Regions from separate parts of the Vibrio sp. 1401 genome, predicted to be linked through region 3. Evidence: riboswitches for the same ligand, from Rfam matches in the RefSeq annotation. Region 3 holds a riboswitch; each other region holds the start of a gene.
The links. A riboswitch is a leader RNA that binds a small molecule or an ion and turns the genes downstream of it on or off. The one in region 3 is predicted to bind thiamine pyrophosphate.
Positions count from the first base shown of each region.

Region 1: another riboswitch for thiamine pyrophosphate. It lies ahead of thiB (thiamine ABC transporter substrate binding subunit); the one in region 3 lies ahead of thiC (phosphomethylpyrimidine synthase ThiC).
Region 2: another riboswitch for thiamine pyrophosphate. It lies ahead of thiD (bifunctional hydroxymethylpyrimidine kinase/phosphomethylpyrimidine kinase); the one in region 3 lies ahead of thiC (phosphomethylpyrimidine synthase ThiC).

Region 1 covers NZ_JAWOWF010000018.1:75,654-81,149, reverse strand. Annotated here, with positions in the region: gene mpl (UDP-N-acetylmuramate:L-alanyl-gamma-D-glutamyl-meso-diaminopimelate ligase) at 1-806, shown strand, start outside; gene R7Z77_RS11555 (flavin prenyltransferase UbiX) at 808-1,446, shown strand; TPP riboswitch at 1,484-1,620, shown strand; gene thiB (thiamine ABC transporter substrate binding subunit) at 1,693-2,685, shown strand; gene thiP (thiamine/thiamine pyrophosphate ABC transporter permease ThiP) at 2,727-4,313, shown strand; gene thiQ (thiamine ABC transporter ATP-binding protein) at 4,313-5,017, shown strand; partial or broken gene R7Z77_RS11535 (LysR family transcriptional regulator) at 5,036-5,496, opposite strand, start outside.
Region 2 covers NZ_JAWOWF010000051.1:2,568-8,063, reverse strand. Annotated here, with positions in the region: gene R7Z77_RS20205 (ABC transporter substrate-binding protein) at 1-659, opposite strand, end outside; gene R7Z77_RS20200 (ABC transporter permease) at 707-1,507, opposite strand; gene R7Z77_RS20195 (ABC transporter ATP-binding protein) at 1,500-2,255, opposite strand; gene thiD (bifunctional hydroxymethylpyrimidine kinase/phosphomethylpyrimidine kinase) at 2,245-3,102, opposite strand; TPP riboswitch at 3,200-3,307, opposite strand; gene R7Z77_RS20185 (TldD/PmbA family protein) at 3,619-5,004, shown strand; gene R7Z77_RS20180 (TldD/PmbA family protein) at 5,004-5,496, shown strand, end outside.
Region 3 covers NZ_JAWOWF010000048.1:32,510-38,005, forward strand. Annotated here, with positions in the region: gene R7Z77_RS19795 (thiamine phosphate synthase) at 1-1,375, opposite strand, end outside; gene thiC (phosphomethylpyrimidine synthase ThiC) at 1,375-3,315, opposite strand; TPP riboswitch at 3,479-3,577, opposite strand; gene crcB (fluoride efflux transporter CrcB) at 3,638-4,021, opposite strand; gene R7Z77_RS19810 (multicopper oxidase family protein) at 4,145-5,496, opposite strand, start outside.

The DNA of each region.
Region 1 (5,496 bases), on a different contig from region 3:
TTGAGTTTGATCATGCCGACATCTTCGATGATCTAGAAGCGATCAAGCGCCAATTCCATCATTTAGTGCGAACTGTACCGGGCAATGGATTGATCTTAGCGCCGAGGAAAGATCAAGCGTTAGCGGATGTATTAGAGCGTGGTTGCTGGACTGAAAAACAGTTCTCTGGTGAGAATGGTGACTGGCAAGCGCACAAATTAGTGCTTGATGGCTCAAAATTTGACGTTGCGTTGCAAGGTGAGAAGGTTGGTACCGTCGAATGGAATTTGGTGGGTGACCACAATGTGGATAATGCGCTGATGGCAATCGCTGCTGCACGACATGTTGGAGTCACTCCGGATCTTGCTTGCCAGGCATTAGGGCGTTTCATCAATACCAAGCGCCGTTTAGAGCTGAAAGGTGAAGAACAAGGTGTGACGGTTTACGATGATTTTGCGCATCACCCAACGGCAATTGAACTTACTGTCGGTGGTTTGCGTAACAAGGTAGGTGAAAAACGCATCCTTGCTGTGTTGGAGCCGCGTTCTGCCACCATGAAGCGAGGTGTACACAAAAACACACTTGCAGAGTCACTACACAGTGCAGATGAAGTCTTCTTGTTCCAGCCAGATAATATCGAGTGGTCTGTGCAAGACATTGCCGACCAATGCACACAGCCAGCGTTTGTCGATGCGGATATAGATAACTTTGTAGCCAAGATCGTCGAACGTGCGCGACCAGGTGACCAAATTCTAGTCATGAGCAACGGTGGCTTTGGTGGTATTCACGGAAAACTTCTTGAGCAGTTAAACAAAAAGCCTGATTGATATGCAAAACAAAACACAACCCTCTCATAAAAAAGCCATCACGTTGGCATTAACGGGTGCTTCTGGTGCTCCCTACGGCCTTCGTCTTTTAGAATGCTTGGTTGCGGCGGATTATCATGTCTACGTTCTGATTTCTTCGGCAGCTCGTGTTGTGATGGCAACCGAGCATAATCTTAAGCTACCAAGTGGCCCAGAAGCGGCGCAGCAAGCATTGGTAGAGCACCTGAACTGCAATCGAAATAACATCACCGTTTGCGGTAAAGACGATTGGTTCTCACCGGTTGCGTCTGGTTCTGCTGCACCAAAGCAAATGGTGGTTTGCCCATGTTCTGCGGGAAGCGTTGCAGCGATTGCGCATGGTATGTCAGATAACTTGATCGAGCGGGCCGCTGATGTGGTAATGAAAGAGCGCGGGCAGCTGTTGCTCGTGGTTCGCGAAACACCATTTTCAACGCTACATCTGGAGAACATGCACAAACTGTCGCAAATGGGCGTCACCATCATGCCAGCAGCTCCAGGCTTCTATCATCAGCCAAAGAGTATTGAAGACTTAGTGGATTTTATGGTGGCGAGAATTCTTGACCACTTAGGTATTGAGCAAGGTTTGGTGCCTCGTTGGGGTTATGACCAGCGTTCGTGAGCTGATTGTGTAACCACTCAAATACCTTTACAATCCATCCAACTCATCGGGGAGCAAACCCATTTTGCATTGAGTCAATCAATGCATTTGGGCGCTGAGACCTAAGTGCTTTACTAGGGACCCGTATTACCTGAACCAGATAATGCTGGCGTAGGAATTGAGTCTGGATATTGGAAATCCTTAATAGCCGCCTCAAACCCTGTGCCGCTCAACTTATTTCTCTGAAATACTCATGGAGAGCGAGCAGTGAAAACCACTCTAAATCTGATTGCCTTAGCTGCAATCACCTCTACTTCAGCGTTTGCCGCTGAAAACACATTAACCATCTATACCTACGACTCTTTTGCCGCAGATTGGGGGCCGGGTCCTAAAATCGAGCAAGCTTTTGAAGCAAAATGTGGCTGTGACGTTAACTTCGTAGCGTTAGACGATGGCGTGTCGATTCTGAATCGTCTTCGTCTTGAAGGCGGTAATAGCAAAGCGGACATCGTATTAGGTTTGGATAACAATCTGATGGCAGAAGCGAAGAAAACCGATCTGCTTGCCGAGCACAATGTGGATACGGCTAACACAGTGTTACCAAACGGTTGGAGTGACACGACGTTTGTACCGTACGATTACGGCTACTTCGCGTTTGTGTACAACAAAGAGAAACTGGCTAATCCGCCGAAAAGCATGAAAGAGCTGGTGGAAACGCGCGACGATCTGAAAGTGATTTACCAAGATCCGCGGACTTCAACGCCGGGCCAAGGCTTAATGCTATGGATGAAATCTATTTATGGCGACGATGTGACGCAAGCGTGGCAGAAGCTAGCGAGCAAAACCGTAACGGTCACGAAAGGTTGGTCTGAGGCGTATTCTATGTTCCTCAATGGTGAGTCCGATTTAGTGCTTTCTTACACCACTTCACCTGCGTACCACTTAATTGCGGAAAACGATTCGAAGTTTGCTACGGCGAATTTTGCTGAAGGCCACTACATGCAAGTTGAAGTAGCCGCCAAAGTGAAAGGGGCAAAAAATTCAGAACTTGCTGATCAATTTATGAGTTTCATTTTAAGTGATGAGTTCCAATCGGCGATGCCAACGGGTAACTGGATGTACCCAGTCACTGACGTTGAGTTACCTAAAGGTTTTGAAACTTTGAGTGTTCCAAGCAAGTCGTTGAGCTTTAGTGCTGATGAAGTGGCAAAAATGCGTAAGTCTTGGATTCGCGAATGGCAAAGCGCATTGACGTTTTAGCTGACGTTTCCATCCTCATCTGAATGAGATAGGTTTTACCTTTGAATTCTGTTCCAAAAATAGGTTTAGGGGTCGCGATGATCATCGCGACCTTTGTTATTTCTGCCCTAGGTGCTTTGATTGTTCAAGCCCCTTCACTTGATGTGTCTGTGGTATGGGGCGACCCGTACTATCAACATGTCACCAAGTTCAGTTTCTACCAAGCGTTTCTTTCCACATTGCTCAGTGTTGGCTTTGCCATTCCAGTAGCGCACGCACTTTCGCGTCGCCAATTTATTGGTAAATCATTACTGCTTAAGCTGTTTGCATCGACACTGGTTTTGCCGGTTTTGGTTGGTGTTTTTGGGCTGTTAGCGATTTATGGCAACAGTGGTTTGTTGGCGCAGTGGTTGCAAAGTTTCGACACTAAACTGCCATTCTCTATTTACGGTTTGAACGGCATTTTACTCGCCCATGTGTTCTTTAATTTACCTTACGCGGCACGATTGCTTCTGCAAGCCTTGGAGTCTATTCCTGCCGAGCAGCATAAGCTTTGCGCGCATCTTGGGATGAGCCATTGGGATAAGTTTCGCTGGGTAGAATGGCCGCGTTTAAGGCAGCAGCTTCCCCACGTTTGTGGGTTGGTGTTTATGTTGTGCTTTACCAGTTTTGCCACTGTAATGGCGTTGGGGGGAGGGCCAAAATCCACCACCATTGAATTGGCCATTTACCAAGCGATTAAGTTTGATTTTGATTTACAAGCTGGGGCGTTATTGGCGCTGTGGCAGATGCTGTTATGTGGACTGCTTGCTATTGGAGTGCAGAAGTTAACAAGGCCTGTTTCTATCAGTGCTGGAAGCACATCGGTACAGCAATATTTAACGAAGGATCATGGGTGGTCAAAAGCTTGGGATAGCTTTTGGATCATAGGTGCCTTTTTACTGGTAATACCGCCGTTATTGATGGTGTTACTGAGTGGCATCAACCAACAAGTTTGGACAGTATTAACCGATGAGCGTTTTTGGTCTGCGCTATTGAACTCTCTCAAAGTCGCCTGTGTCGCTAGCGCGCTTGCGGTCGCTGCAGGGGTGTCCATACTATTGACCAGTCGCCGTTGGCGGTTGCAGTACAAAAACACGCGAGCCGATCAGATAGAGTTAATCGGCACCATTATTTTGGTGACTCCAGGTCTGGTGATTAGCACCGGTTTATTCTTACTACTGCGCGCATTTACCGATGTTTTTAGCTTGGCATTTTTTGTCGTGATTTTGGTGAACGGTTTGATGGCTTTGCCTTACGTGATCAAAACGCTAGCGCAGCCAATGCTGCACATTGAACAACAGTATCAGTATGTATGTGCCAGCTTAGGCATGCGTGGCTGGCAACGGTTTAAAGTGGTGGAGTGGCAGGCGCTACGCAAGCCGTTTGCACATGCGTTTGCGATCAGCTTTATGTTTGCGATTGGCGATTTAAGTGCTATTGCGTTGTTTGGCGGACAAGAGTTCCGCACTTTACCTCTGTATTTATTCCAGCTGCTTGGCAGCTATCAGATGGACGCGGCTGCGGTGGTATCGGTGACCTTATTGTTGTTGAGTGTGGGCTGTTTTGCCTTGATTGAGAAAGTATTGAAAACGAAGGAGAGAGCGTAATGTTAGTGTTGGATGATGTGCAGTACACCTACCAACGTGAACTGTTTCGTTTTGACTTAACGATTGAGCAAGGACAGATTGTATCGCTGATGGGACCAAGTGGGGCAGGGAAGTCAACCTTGCTGGCGTTGGTGGCAGGATTCATCCATCCTGACCGTGGTGATATTTGTGTTGATGGTGAGTCCATTGTGCGTAAAGAGCCTTATCTGCGTCCGTTCTCTATGTTGTTCCAAGAGCACAATTTGTTTGCTCACTTATCGGTGCGTGACAATATCGGTTTGGGCTTACACCCGGGGCTAAAGCTCACGGTGGACCAAAATCGTCAGATTGAACAAGCCGCGCAGCAAGTTGGTGTTGCAGAGTACCTCGACCGTTTGCCAGAGCATCTTTCTGGTGGCCAGCGTCAACGTGTTGCCTTAGCGCGTTGTTTTGTTCAGCCTCATCCCATGTGGCTGTTGGATGAGCCGTTCTCGGCGCTTGATCCGGTGTTGCGTGAAGAGATGCTAGGCTTGGTAAAAAAACTGGCAGCAGAGCGGGGAATAACCGTATTGATGGTCACGCACCATTTAAGCGATGCCAAAGCGATTGCCAGCCACTTTGTGTTTGTGGCGGATGGTAAAGTGGAAGCCGCGGGTGATATGTCTGCATTGAGTGAACAGCATGCTAGTGAGAAGCTTGCGGCATTTATCCGAGCCGCATGCTAGTGCCCGATAGTTGCTAGGTTATGCTTCTCCGCAACACAAACCATGCCTAGGGCCAAATTCAAATTGAGATCTTAAGCTCATGATATGGTCAATCATTGCTTGTACGCGCCGTGGGCGGTTTGCTCCAGGACGATACACTAAATAAATAGGCATTGGTACCGTGTGCCATTGCGGCAACACTCTGACTAAGGTGCCACTTTCTAGCTCTTGCGTCATGTTCTGCACAGGTAAGTTCGCGATGCCTAGTCCTTTAAGTGCGCCTTTTAATATTGCTTCTACAGTTGTACTTGAAAAGTTACTGGTTATTGAAACATTGACGGTATTATCGTGTGAGATCAGCGTCCAAGGTCCTATTTCTGAAACATATTGATACCTCAAACAGTTATGTTTTGTCAGGTCTTCTGGCGTTTCAGGTACGCCGAACTCAGCTAAATACTCAGGCTAGCAGCCAGGACTCGAGTGGTATAGCCTAATTTTTT
Region 2 (5,496 bases), on a different contig from region 3:
GCATTGGCTACGAAGACTAACTCGTCATACGCTGGCACGCCGTGTTCTTCAGGGAAGAAGGCCTTAGCTTTATAACCTTCTAGTGCCAGTTGGTTGGTTTCGAAGTTACGTAGACCGCCCCAAATCGCATCCACCTTGCCAGACGCAAGAGACGAAGACAGCGCCCAACCTACGTTGATGATTTGTACGTCAGAAAACTTCACGTTTTCTTGCGCTAGCATGGTGCCGATTGTCGCTTCTTCGTTGCCTGCGATCGCAATACCGATCTTCTTGCCTTTTAAGTCGCCAAGGTTTTCATTCTTACCGTTGTCCAACACCATCAACGTGTTGAGTGGCGTAGCAATCAAAGTCGCAGAGCGGATTAGTGGCAAACCAGCCGCGACATCGATGGTTAGGCTTGGTTGGTAAGAAATCGCCATGTCGACTTTACCCGCCGCGACCAACTTAGGTGGCGTGCTTGGATCTGCCGGCTCCTGAATGTTGACCTTCAAACCTTGCTCTTTGAAGTAACCACGCTCTTTGGCAATCACGATAGGACCATGGTTTGGATTGACGAACCAATCCAACATCAGTGTCATCTCTTTTTCAGCGGCAAGAACGTTGGTTGATACCACTGAAGCGAGTAGAGCAGCAGCGCTCATAAGTTTGTTTTTATTCACGGGGTTCTTCCTTTTCTTTCCCAATTTTCTTTGGTTATTTTCTGTAATTATTTGCTTTCCCAAGGGATGGCTTTTTTCAATAACTTATCGGTGATGAAGTAGAGTGAGATAGACAGTACGGCGAGGATAAACAGCGCCGCAAACATCTCGTCAATGATCATGCGAGCGTTGGCTTGGAGCATCAGATAACCCAAGCCTTCGCTTGAACCTACCCACTCACCGACCACTGCTCCAATTGGCGCAATAACGACGGCAACACGAATACCTGAGGCTAAAGTTGGTAGTGCGGCTGGCAATTGAATATGACGAAGTAGCTGCCATTTAAACGCGCCCATGGTCTTGGCAAGGTCGAGGTAACCTGTTGGCGTATTGCGCAAGCCGTCATAGCAACATGTCGTGACGGGGAAAAAGATGATGATCGCCGCCATGACTACTTTTGATGCAATGCCGTAACCCAGCCAAAGCATGAGCACTGGCGCGATGGCGAACACAGGGATCGCTTGGCTAGCAATCAGAATAGGCAATAACCAACGCTTCAGCGGCTCGAACATCAGCATTTGCAATGCGAACAGCAAACCCATCGATAATCCAAGCGCCAAGCCAAATAAGATCTCTTGCGCGGTAACCCAAGTATGTTTGAGCAGGACATCGTAACGAGTGACCAATCTATCCAGCACTTCAATTGGTGAAGGTAAGATGAAGCTTGGCATGTCGAATATCACCACGACCAACTGCCACAATCCCAAGATCACCGCTGTGCTGATAACTAAGCGCAGAGCCGGATGGGTCACGCGTTCTTTTTTACTAATACGTGCCGAAACGGAGTTGTACTGAGTCATATCACTCATAGTCTTTCTCCAATTGATCCAAAATCGCTTGTTGAAGCGCGGCGCACTCTCCATCGAGAACTCGGGGCGGCTTGGAGTCTGGAACGACCAAGTGCTGAGCTTGCGCAGGTGTGCCTTGCAACACATAGAGTTGGTGAGCTAATCGCACCGCTTCTTGTGGGTCGTGGGTAATCAGAACAACCGTCTTATCTTTCAGCAATTCGGCAGACAAGGTTTGCAACTTATGACGAGTAACCGCGTCCAGTGCAGAGAAAGGCTCATCCATCAGAACTAGAGGCTTGTCTTGCATCAGAGTGCGAGCAAGGGCAACACGTTGTCTCATGCCGCCAGAGAGCTGAGCTGGCTTAGCATCCGCGTAATCGGCGAGTCCCACTTGGCTTAGTAAAATCAGTGCACGTTGTCTATTTTTCTCTGGTGCTTGCTCTTGAGAAAATCGAGAACTGAGGCAGACGTTGTCTAACACATTCAACCACGGTAGCAATAAATCCTGCTGAGCCATGTAAGCGATACGGTCATGCAGTGCAGCGCCATCCGTTGTGATGAGTTCGCCATGCCAGTCAACTTGGTCATCCAGCAGGCCAGCTAAGTAACGCAATATTGTGGTTTTCCCGCAGCCACTTCGTCCGAGTAATACCGTCCATTTACCGACGGGAATGGTCATGTTCATTCCTGCTAAAGTCGGTGTTTGGCTATCTTTGTATCGCAGACTAGCATCGGAAAGCTGAATGCCAATCGCGTTAGCGAACATAAGTATGACCCGCAAAAAAGTGGTTCACAGGGCCATGGCCTTTACCTACATCCAATTCATCAGCGTGTGCGATAGCTTGGCTGATGTACTGCTTACCCAGGTGCACCGCTTTGTGTAGGTTGTTGCCTTGGCCAAGATAAGACGCGATAGCAGAAGACAGCGTGCAGCCTGTGCCATGAGTGTTTTTGGTTGGAAAGCGTTTAGCGCTGATTAACTCGGCACTGTCTTGCATGATAAGCAGATCGTTGCTGTTTTCATTTTCTTCAAGGTGACCGCCTTTGAGCAGAATAGCTTTGGCGCCAAGCGCACGAAGGTCGGTAATCATATCGTTCATTTCAGATTCTGATTGAGGCATTGGCTTACCCGTCAATGCTGCGCCTTCGGGTAGGTTAGGGGTAATGATGTCTGCGAGCGGAATCAATTCTTCTTTTAAAGTGCTGATTGCCGACTGTTCCAGTAATAGATCACCGCTAGTGGCCACCATTACAGGGTCAATCACGAGGTGTTTTGGCTGGTATTGCTTAATTTTGTCTGCAACGACTTTGATGATGTTGGAATCGGCCAGCATGCCCACTTTGACTGCAACGATGTTGAGGTCGGTAAATACTGCATCAAGTTGGCTCTCTACATGGTCGAGAGGAATGGGGAAAATCGCAGAAACGCCTTGGGTATTTTGCGAAGTAATCGCCGTGATTACCGAGCAAGCAAAACTGCCGGTTGCGGACATCGCTTTGATGTCGGCTTGAATACCTGCACCGCCACCACTGTCTGAGCCCGCGATGGTCAATACGATAGGGGTAGGCAAGGCTGGCGTGTGATGTGAATGAGGTTGTGATTGCTGCGTCATGGTCGCTCCTACTACAAGACGTATAGGAACTGACTTTGACCGTTGCAGATAGATCGATTTTTCGATCGCTATCGCTTACCTAAGAGGGGCGACGAAAGGCAAAGTGTGCATAGTTCCCTACGTCAGTGCTAACTGAATCAGGTTCAACGGGTCTCGAATTTCGATCTCAGCCAACACTTGTCGTGTGGCCCCCCGACTATTTCGTTCGGATGATAGCAGGACCATTGCGGAAGGGATACGTTTTTTGAGCGTAATTATAATGAGTATTCAATTATGCGAGGTGAGTGATAAAGTAAGCACCTAAATGGTTTGCTGTGTGGAATTTACTAGTGCAACGCTCTGGTGAATGAGCAGAACCTGAAATATTTAATAAATAATCGTGGTCTCGTTAAGCAAGGATTAGCACAAAACAAGGTTAAAAAACTGTTAAAATTTAACGTGTTGCCAATTTAACTTTGTTGAACTTTTTCACAGTTAATTAGGAAGGCTAAGACGATCATCGAGCAAGGAGACTTCATGCTTAATTCTGTAACAGCGAAGTCAGTGATCGATCATGCACTCTTTTTGGGGGCTGATTTCGCTGAACTATTCGTTGAACATCACCAAACCAACACTGTCCAGATCTCATCTGGTGAAGTGGATAAGGTTAACTCGGGTATCGATTTTGGTATCGGTATTCGTCTTTTTTTCGGTCATAAGGTGCTTTACGGTTACACCAACAGCACAGATGAAGCCGAACTAAAGCGCGTAACCTCGCTGCTTGCTGCAAAAGACAAGCGTGAGCAAATCGCGTCAGCGGGTTCTTTGAATTTGAACCGCTACCCAATCCAACATGGTTGCCGCATGTCGCTAAGTAAGGATGCTAACCTAGATTCAAAAATCGCGTTTCTATTGAAAGTTGACCAAGCCGCACGTGCTGAGAGTGAGCATATCAGCCAGTTTATTGGCAGCGTTCTTCAGCGCGAGCAACAAGTGTCTATCTTCAACTCAGAAGGTCTACACGTTGACGATACTCGCCACTACATTCGTGTTGCTGGTAACACTGTCGCGCAAAAAGGTAATGAGCAGTCTTCTGGTATGGAAGGTCCTGGCGCTCTTGCTGGTTGGGAATTCAGTGAACAGCTTGATGCCAAAGAGCTAGGTCAAACTATCGCGCAGCAAGCGTTAGTAAAACTTGGCGCGGATGCTTGTCCATCGGGTGAAATGCCGGTGGTGATTGGTAACGGCTTTGGCGGCGTTATCTTCCATGAAGCATGTGGTCACTTGCTAGAAACCACTTCAGTTGCGAAGAAAGCATCAGTCTTCCACGACAAGATGGGCGAAATGGTTGCTCACACCGCAGTGAATGCAGTCGATGATGGCACCATGACCAACGAATGGGGCTCGATTCACATTGATGATGAAGGTATGAAGACTCAGCGCACTCAACTGATCAAAGACGGTAAGCTAACCAGCTTCATGGTCGATAAAATGGGTGGCATGAAGACAGGTTATGAGCCTACGGGTTCTGGTCGTCGTCAAAACTACAAGTTCGCACCAACCTCGCGCATGCGTAACACCTTTATCGAAGAGGGCGAGCATTCACTTAATGACATGCTGGCAGGCATCGAACGTGGTATCTATGCGAAGAAGATGGGCGGTGGCTCTGTTCAACCGGGTACGGGGGAGTTTAACTTTGCTGTTCGTGAAGCCTACCTCATTGAAAATGGCAAAATCACCAAGCCTCTGAAAACAGCAACGCTGATCAGCACGGGTCCAAAAGTGTTGAAAGAAATCAGCATGGTCGGCAAAGACATGGCGCTTGCGCCGGGCATGTGTGGTTCCGTGAGTGGTTCAGTACCAACAACTGTCGGTCAGCCAACGCTGAAAGTAGATAACATTCTGGTAGGAGGCGGTAACTAATGAGCCAAGAACAACAACTTCTTAATGCGGTTGATTACGTCCTATCAGAAGCAAAACGCCAAGGTGCAGAAGCGGACGTCATTGTAAACCGTAACAGTAGCTTTTCTTTGAAAGCGAACCAAGGAAAGCTGGATGAGTACAAAGTAAGCTCAAGCCAAGTTCTGGGTGTTCGTGTTGTGAAAGATGCGCGTGTTGCAACAAGCTATTCTGAGTCGTTAGAGCAACCAAGCTTGGATTTGATGCTGACCAACGCACTGCAAAGCGCTCGCTTTTCCAAGCAAGATGAACATCAGACGATTAGTTGCGTGAACAGTCAAATCGCGACTGATGTTGCTGAGATTGCGCAAGAAGATACAACTTCTGTTGACGAAAAAATCGAACTGTCTCTCGCTCTTGAGCAAGGCGTAGTGGCTCTGCCTCACGCCTCTAGCGCACCTTACAATGGTTACAGCGATGGCGAAACACAACTGATCATTGCCAATACTCAAGGCA
Region 3 (5,496 bases):
CACTATTCTGATCAGTGAACGTTAGCTGTCTTTCCTTCATCAGTTGTGCGAAGAACTCGATGACCGATTGAGGTGATTCTGCCAACGTAATAGCACGCACTACTGCTAAGCTAGAAACACCTGTTTGCCAAACTTGGTCAGCATTAGATTGGTCAATGCCACCAATCGCGACCGTCGGAAAGCCAAGCACATAGTCACTACCTGCTTTGTCTTTTGCGGGACGGAAAACCAACTCTGTGTTTCCGTAAGGAATGCTATCAATCAGCTTTTGATAAAGAGACAAGCGCACCAAACCTTGTGGTTTCGATGGCATCTGTTTTGTGGTGGTTGGGAAAATATGCCCTAGCGCGATGTAACTAGGATGAATTTGTACGATGCGCAGTAGCTCATAATAACCATGAGTAGAAAGACCAAGACAAATGCCGGCTTTAGTTAGCTGAGCCAAATTCGATTCTTCTATGTCTTCTTGTCCTAGGTGAACACCATAAGCGCCATGCTTGATTGCCAACTGCCAATAGTCATTGATGAACACTTGTGCTTGATACTGACGACCTAGCTCAATTGCTCGAATGATCTGTTGTTCTAAATCGGCTTGTTGTGGGTTCTTTATTCGCAGTTGAATAGTGTTGATGCCTAGTGGCAGTAGACGCTCAATCCAAGCAACATCATCAACGACTGGATAGAGCCCTAGACTTTGCTTAGTTAGAGTTGGAAAGCTAACGCTCTCACCTTGTGCAGACCAACCAACTTGAATACCTAGTCGGTTATCCTCCAGTACAGGTGTGGGGAAATCATCAAATTGGTCAGCCCACTGAGTAGGTCGTCCCTCATCAAGGTTGTCACTCAACAGTGTTTCACGTGAAACATTCGCTTGTTGAGTTAGCATTCCTCGAGCAAGTGTTAACGCATCTTCGATAGGAAAATCGAGTACTGTCAGCGTTACTGTCCAAGCAAGGTGATGTTCGGGATCGAACATTGCGTTGAGTTTGGACTTAACAGAAAGCGCTCTCACTTCGTCGTTGATTGGGTGACGCCAGATATCAAGCTGAAGCACTTTCTCCTTTTCATCGGAAACCTGCGTATCAGCAATGCCAATATAAATCGCTTTCGACGGTTGCTTAGCACACGCTTCTACCGACAAAGCAGAACGGTAATAGAGAGTAAATGAACACTCAGGCTCAAAGTTATGTCCACCAATAAGGTCAGTCGTTATATGTGTAATCTGTTGGTCGCGAACAAGCTGAATAGATTGAGTTGGGCTCACACCCAACTCAATGTCTTCGATGCTAAAACCCTGTTCTTTCGCCAACAACAAACATTGCTGAACTAAACCTGTCAGTTCAATCAATGATGACGGAATAAGGATTTTGCTCATTAGTCACTTACCTCGGCATGTGCTGCTGGGTGGTATAGCTCGGAGCCTGACTCTCTAAATTCTTGCGATTTCTGACGCATCCCCTCAAGAGGATCATCCAGCATTTTGATCGAGATAGCTTGGTCCGCAGCAACTTGCTCAGTGTCTTTCGCATATTCTCGAACCTCTTGCGAAATCTTCATCGAGCAGAACTTTGGTCCGCACATCGAACAGAAGTGAGCGACTTTTCCAGACTCTTGAGGCAAGGTTTCATCATGGAAAGCACGCGCGGTATCTGGGTCGAGCGACAAGTTGAATTGGTCTTCCCAACGGAACTCGAAGCGAGCTTTAGAAAGCGCGTTATCACGAACTTGTGCACCAGGGTGTCCCTTCGCTAAATCAGCGGCGTGCGCAGCAAGCTTGTAAGTGATCATGCCTACTTTCACGTCTTCTTTGTTTGGTAAACCGAGGTGCTCTTTCGGAGTTACGTAGCAAAGCATTGCACAGCCATACCAACCAATCATGGCAGCGCCGATGCCTGAAGTAATATGGTCGTAACCAGGAGCGACGTCTGTCGTCAATGGACCAAGGGTATAGAAAGGAGCCTCATGACAGTGCTCTAACTGCTCTTCCATGTTCTCTTTGATCATATGCATTGGAACATGACCAGGACCTTCGATAATTACTTGTACGTCGTATTCCCACGCAATCTTGGTTAACTCACCAAGGGTACGAAGCTCTGCAAATTGCGCTTCGTCGTTAGCATCGGCCACCGAGCCAGGACGCAGACCATCACCGAGAGAAAGTGCCACATCATACTTAGCACAGATTTCACAGATCTCTCGGAAGTGGGTATATAAGAAGCTTTCTTGGTGATGCGCTAAACACCATTTCGCAATGATAGAACCACCACGAGAGACGATACCAGTAACGCGTTTTGCAGTCATTGGCACATAACGAAGTAGTAAACCGGCATGGATAGTAAAGTAGTCAACGCCCTGCTCTGCTTGCTCAATCAGGGTATCGCGCATCACTTCCCAGTTAAGGTTTTCAGCAACACCATTCACTTTCTCAAGCGCTTGGTACATTGGCACGGTACCGATCGGAACCGGACTGTTACGTAGAATCCACTCGCGAGTTTCGTGGATGTTACGTCCAGTAGAAAGATCCATTACGGTATCTCCACCCCAACGCGTTGCCCATACTAACTTTTCTACTTCTTCCTCAATCGAAGAAGTGACCGATGAGTTACCGATGTTGGCGTTCACTTTGACCAAAAAGTTACGTCCAATGATCATTGGTTCGGATTCTGGGTGGTTAATATTTGAAGGGATAATAGCGCGACCTTCGGCGACTTCTTTACGCACGAATTCGGCGGTAATATCTTTTGGTAGGTTCGCTCCGAAGCTTTGACCCGGATGCTGTTGATTCAGCACTTCATCGCGATACTTGGCACGCCCCATGTTTTCACGCAGCGCGATATATTCCATTTCTGGGGTAATAATACCTTTGCGAGCATAGTGCAATTGAGTCACACAATGGCCATCTTTGGCACGTCGAATACGTGGTAGATTACCGTAACGAAGACCGTCTAGTGTTTCGTCTTCTAAGCGTTCTTTGGTGTACACCGAGCTTACTTCATCAAGTAGCTCAGTATCGGCGCGCTCTTCAATCCACCCTTCTCTCAGCTTAGGTAAGCCGTTATAGAGGTCTATGGTGTGCTCTGGATCTGTGTATACACCCGACGTATCGTAAACGCGTACTGGCTCATTAGGTTCGAATATAGGCGCTTCTTTTGTGCCTCCAATAAGGCTATCAGCGAGTGATATTTCACGCATTGGCACACGAATATCTGGACGTGAGCCTTCTACGTAGACTTTGCTTGAATTGGGGTACGGTTGTACCGAGAGTGTATCAATGAACTGTTTTGCTTCCAGTCTCGCTTGTTTGCGACTCGACATAGCATTTTTCCTTGCTTTGTTATACTAGATAAAAAGTAATTGGATAAAAATGCTTGGCGGATAGATGCGACAAGAGGAGTCAAATTAAGGCTAGTTAAAGCTTACGATATTTGCCTGTAACAACATTCGACTTTTGATAGATCAACCAGAAAGAACTCCGGTGTGAATATCTTCTCTTGTTCCCTTCGCAGATTCTAATCTGATCAGGTTCAACGGATCCCGAATTAACGGTCTCAGCCTTATGGCACTCCGACAAGTGATGTCAGTATATAAAAACGGCTTGGTGAAACCAAGCCGACCTGTTCAATTTTTAACTACTTTGCTAGCTGCGCATCAATAATTGAAAGCCTATCCACGCCGCTGAAATACTTAACACGACATTCAACAATACGTTCAACCCCATCTTAAAGAAAGCGCCCTGCTGCATAAGCAAAACATTATCCATCGAGAAGGTGGAAAACGTCGTTAGTGCGCCTAAAAAACCCAAGCCAATCACTTGTCGCCAAGGTTCCGTTGCCAAAAGTTCATTATCGAAAGCTGCTATCAATAAGCCCATCATAAATGAGCCAACAACGTTAACGGTTAACGTACCATATGGAAAACCACGCCCCAATAAAATGACACAAAGTTCAGAAATTAAGTAACGAGAACATGCACCAAATGCACCACCCAATGCAATAAAACCCAAAACGGATAGTTGTCCCATAATTCCCCCAGAAAAGTTAATGGAGACATTGTAATCAAATTTACGGCAATAGTGATTATACAATCTTAGAATTCAGCAAATTATAGCGCTTAAAACTTATCAAGATTTAAAAAGTTACAGGAGTCACTTTACTTCAATATAACCCATCAACCCCGTCTTCATGTGTTCGATCACATGACAATGGTACATCCAACGTCCAGGGTTATCTGCAACAAATGCCGCTTTCGCACTGCCGTTTTTTCCAAGCAAGACCGTATCGGTATGAAACGGTTCGTCGAGTTTTTTTCCATCTAACTCAAGAACCGTAAATGTGTGTCCATGAAGGTGAATAGGATGATGATATTGGGTGACGTTCTTTAGGTTGAAGATATAGGTTTTTCCCATCTCCAATGTTGAAAGGGGCGCTGGAATATTATCTTTGCTCATTCCCTCCCAAGCCCGTTTGTTCATCAGCCAGAATTTAGGTATCGCTTTGCCCGATTTATCAGCAGGAGTGATCGCCCCCTCCCACTCAAACACATAATCGATTTGCTCTGCATTTTTCAAATCGAGAGCTGGCACAGGGTTGAGAGGTAATAAAGGCAGTTTCTGGTTGTTCGACAGGTCAGACTCAACAACGTCAAACTCGCACAAAAGGAATGGGAAGCGTCCTTTCATTTGACGCACATAAACACGTTTTCCAGCCTTTGGAGCAATCAATCCGATATCTAACCTCATTCCCGGACCAATTTTGTGCTGAGTGAGCTTATAAGGCGTTTTAACAGGGTTACCATCAATAGCAATAACCCAAGCCTCTGCGCCTTCTATAGCGATCGGGTAAGTAATGGTGTTATCGACATTAGCAATTCTTAATCGTGTGGTAGCATTCTGCTTCAGCGTATAAACAGGTTCATGCACACCATTGACGCTACTCCACTCTCCGGGAGTCCCCATACGAGCGCTCAAGCGCGGCACCATAAGGTTCTTCCACTGACCTTGTTTGTCTAAGTGCCAATGCTTGAGGACGACTTCATGCTCTTCATCAAACTGAACAGGCTCTGCCTCTTCAACGACAATTAGCCCGACTAAGCCCTTACCAAGCTGCTTCACACTATTCATATGTGGGTGATACCAAAATGTGCCCGCATCTGGTGGTGTAAATTCATAAACGAATGTTTCACCTGGCATGATAGGCTGCTGGCTCAAGAAAGGTACACCATCCATTTCAATAGGGATTCGCAAGCCATGCCAGTGGATTGTAGTCGGCTCTGAAAGCTTGTTAGTAAACCGAATTATAACTTTCTCGCCTTGGCGACAACGAATCACAGGCGCTGGAATCGAACCATTAAATGCGAGTACGTCTTTGTTAAACCCAGGGACTAATTCTGCAGTAGAAGGCTCTGCAGTGATATCGTATATATATTGCCCCTGCTTATTAGTGCTCCTAGATAGAGAACATGCAGGTAGAACGGCAAGCGCGGAGATTGCTAAGGATG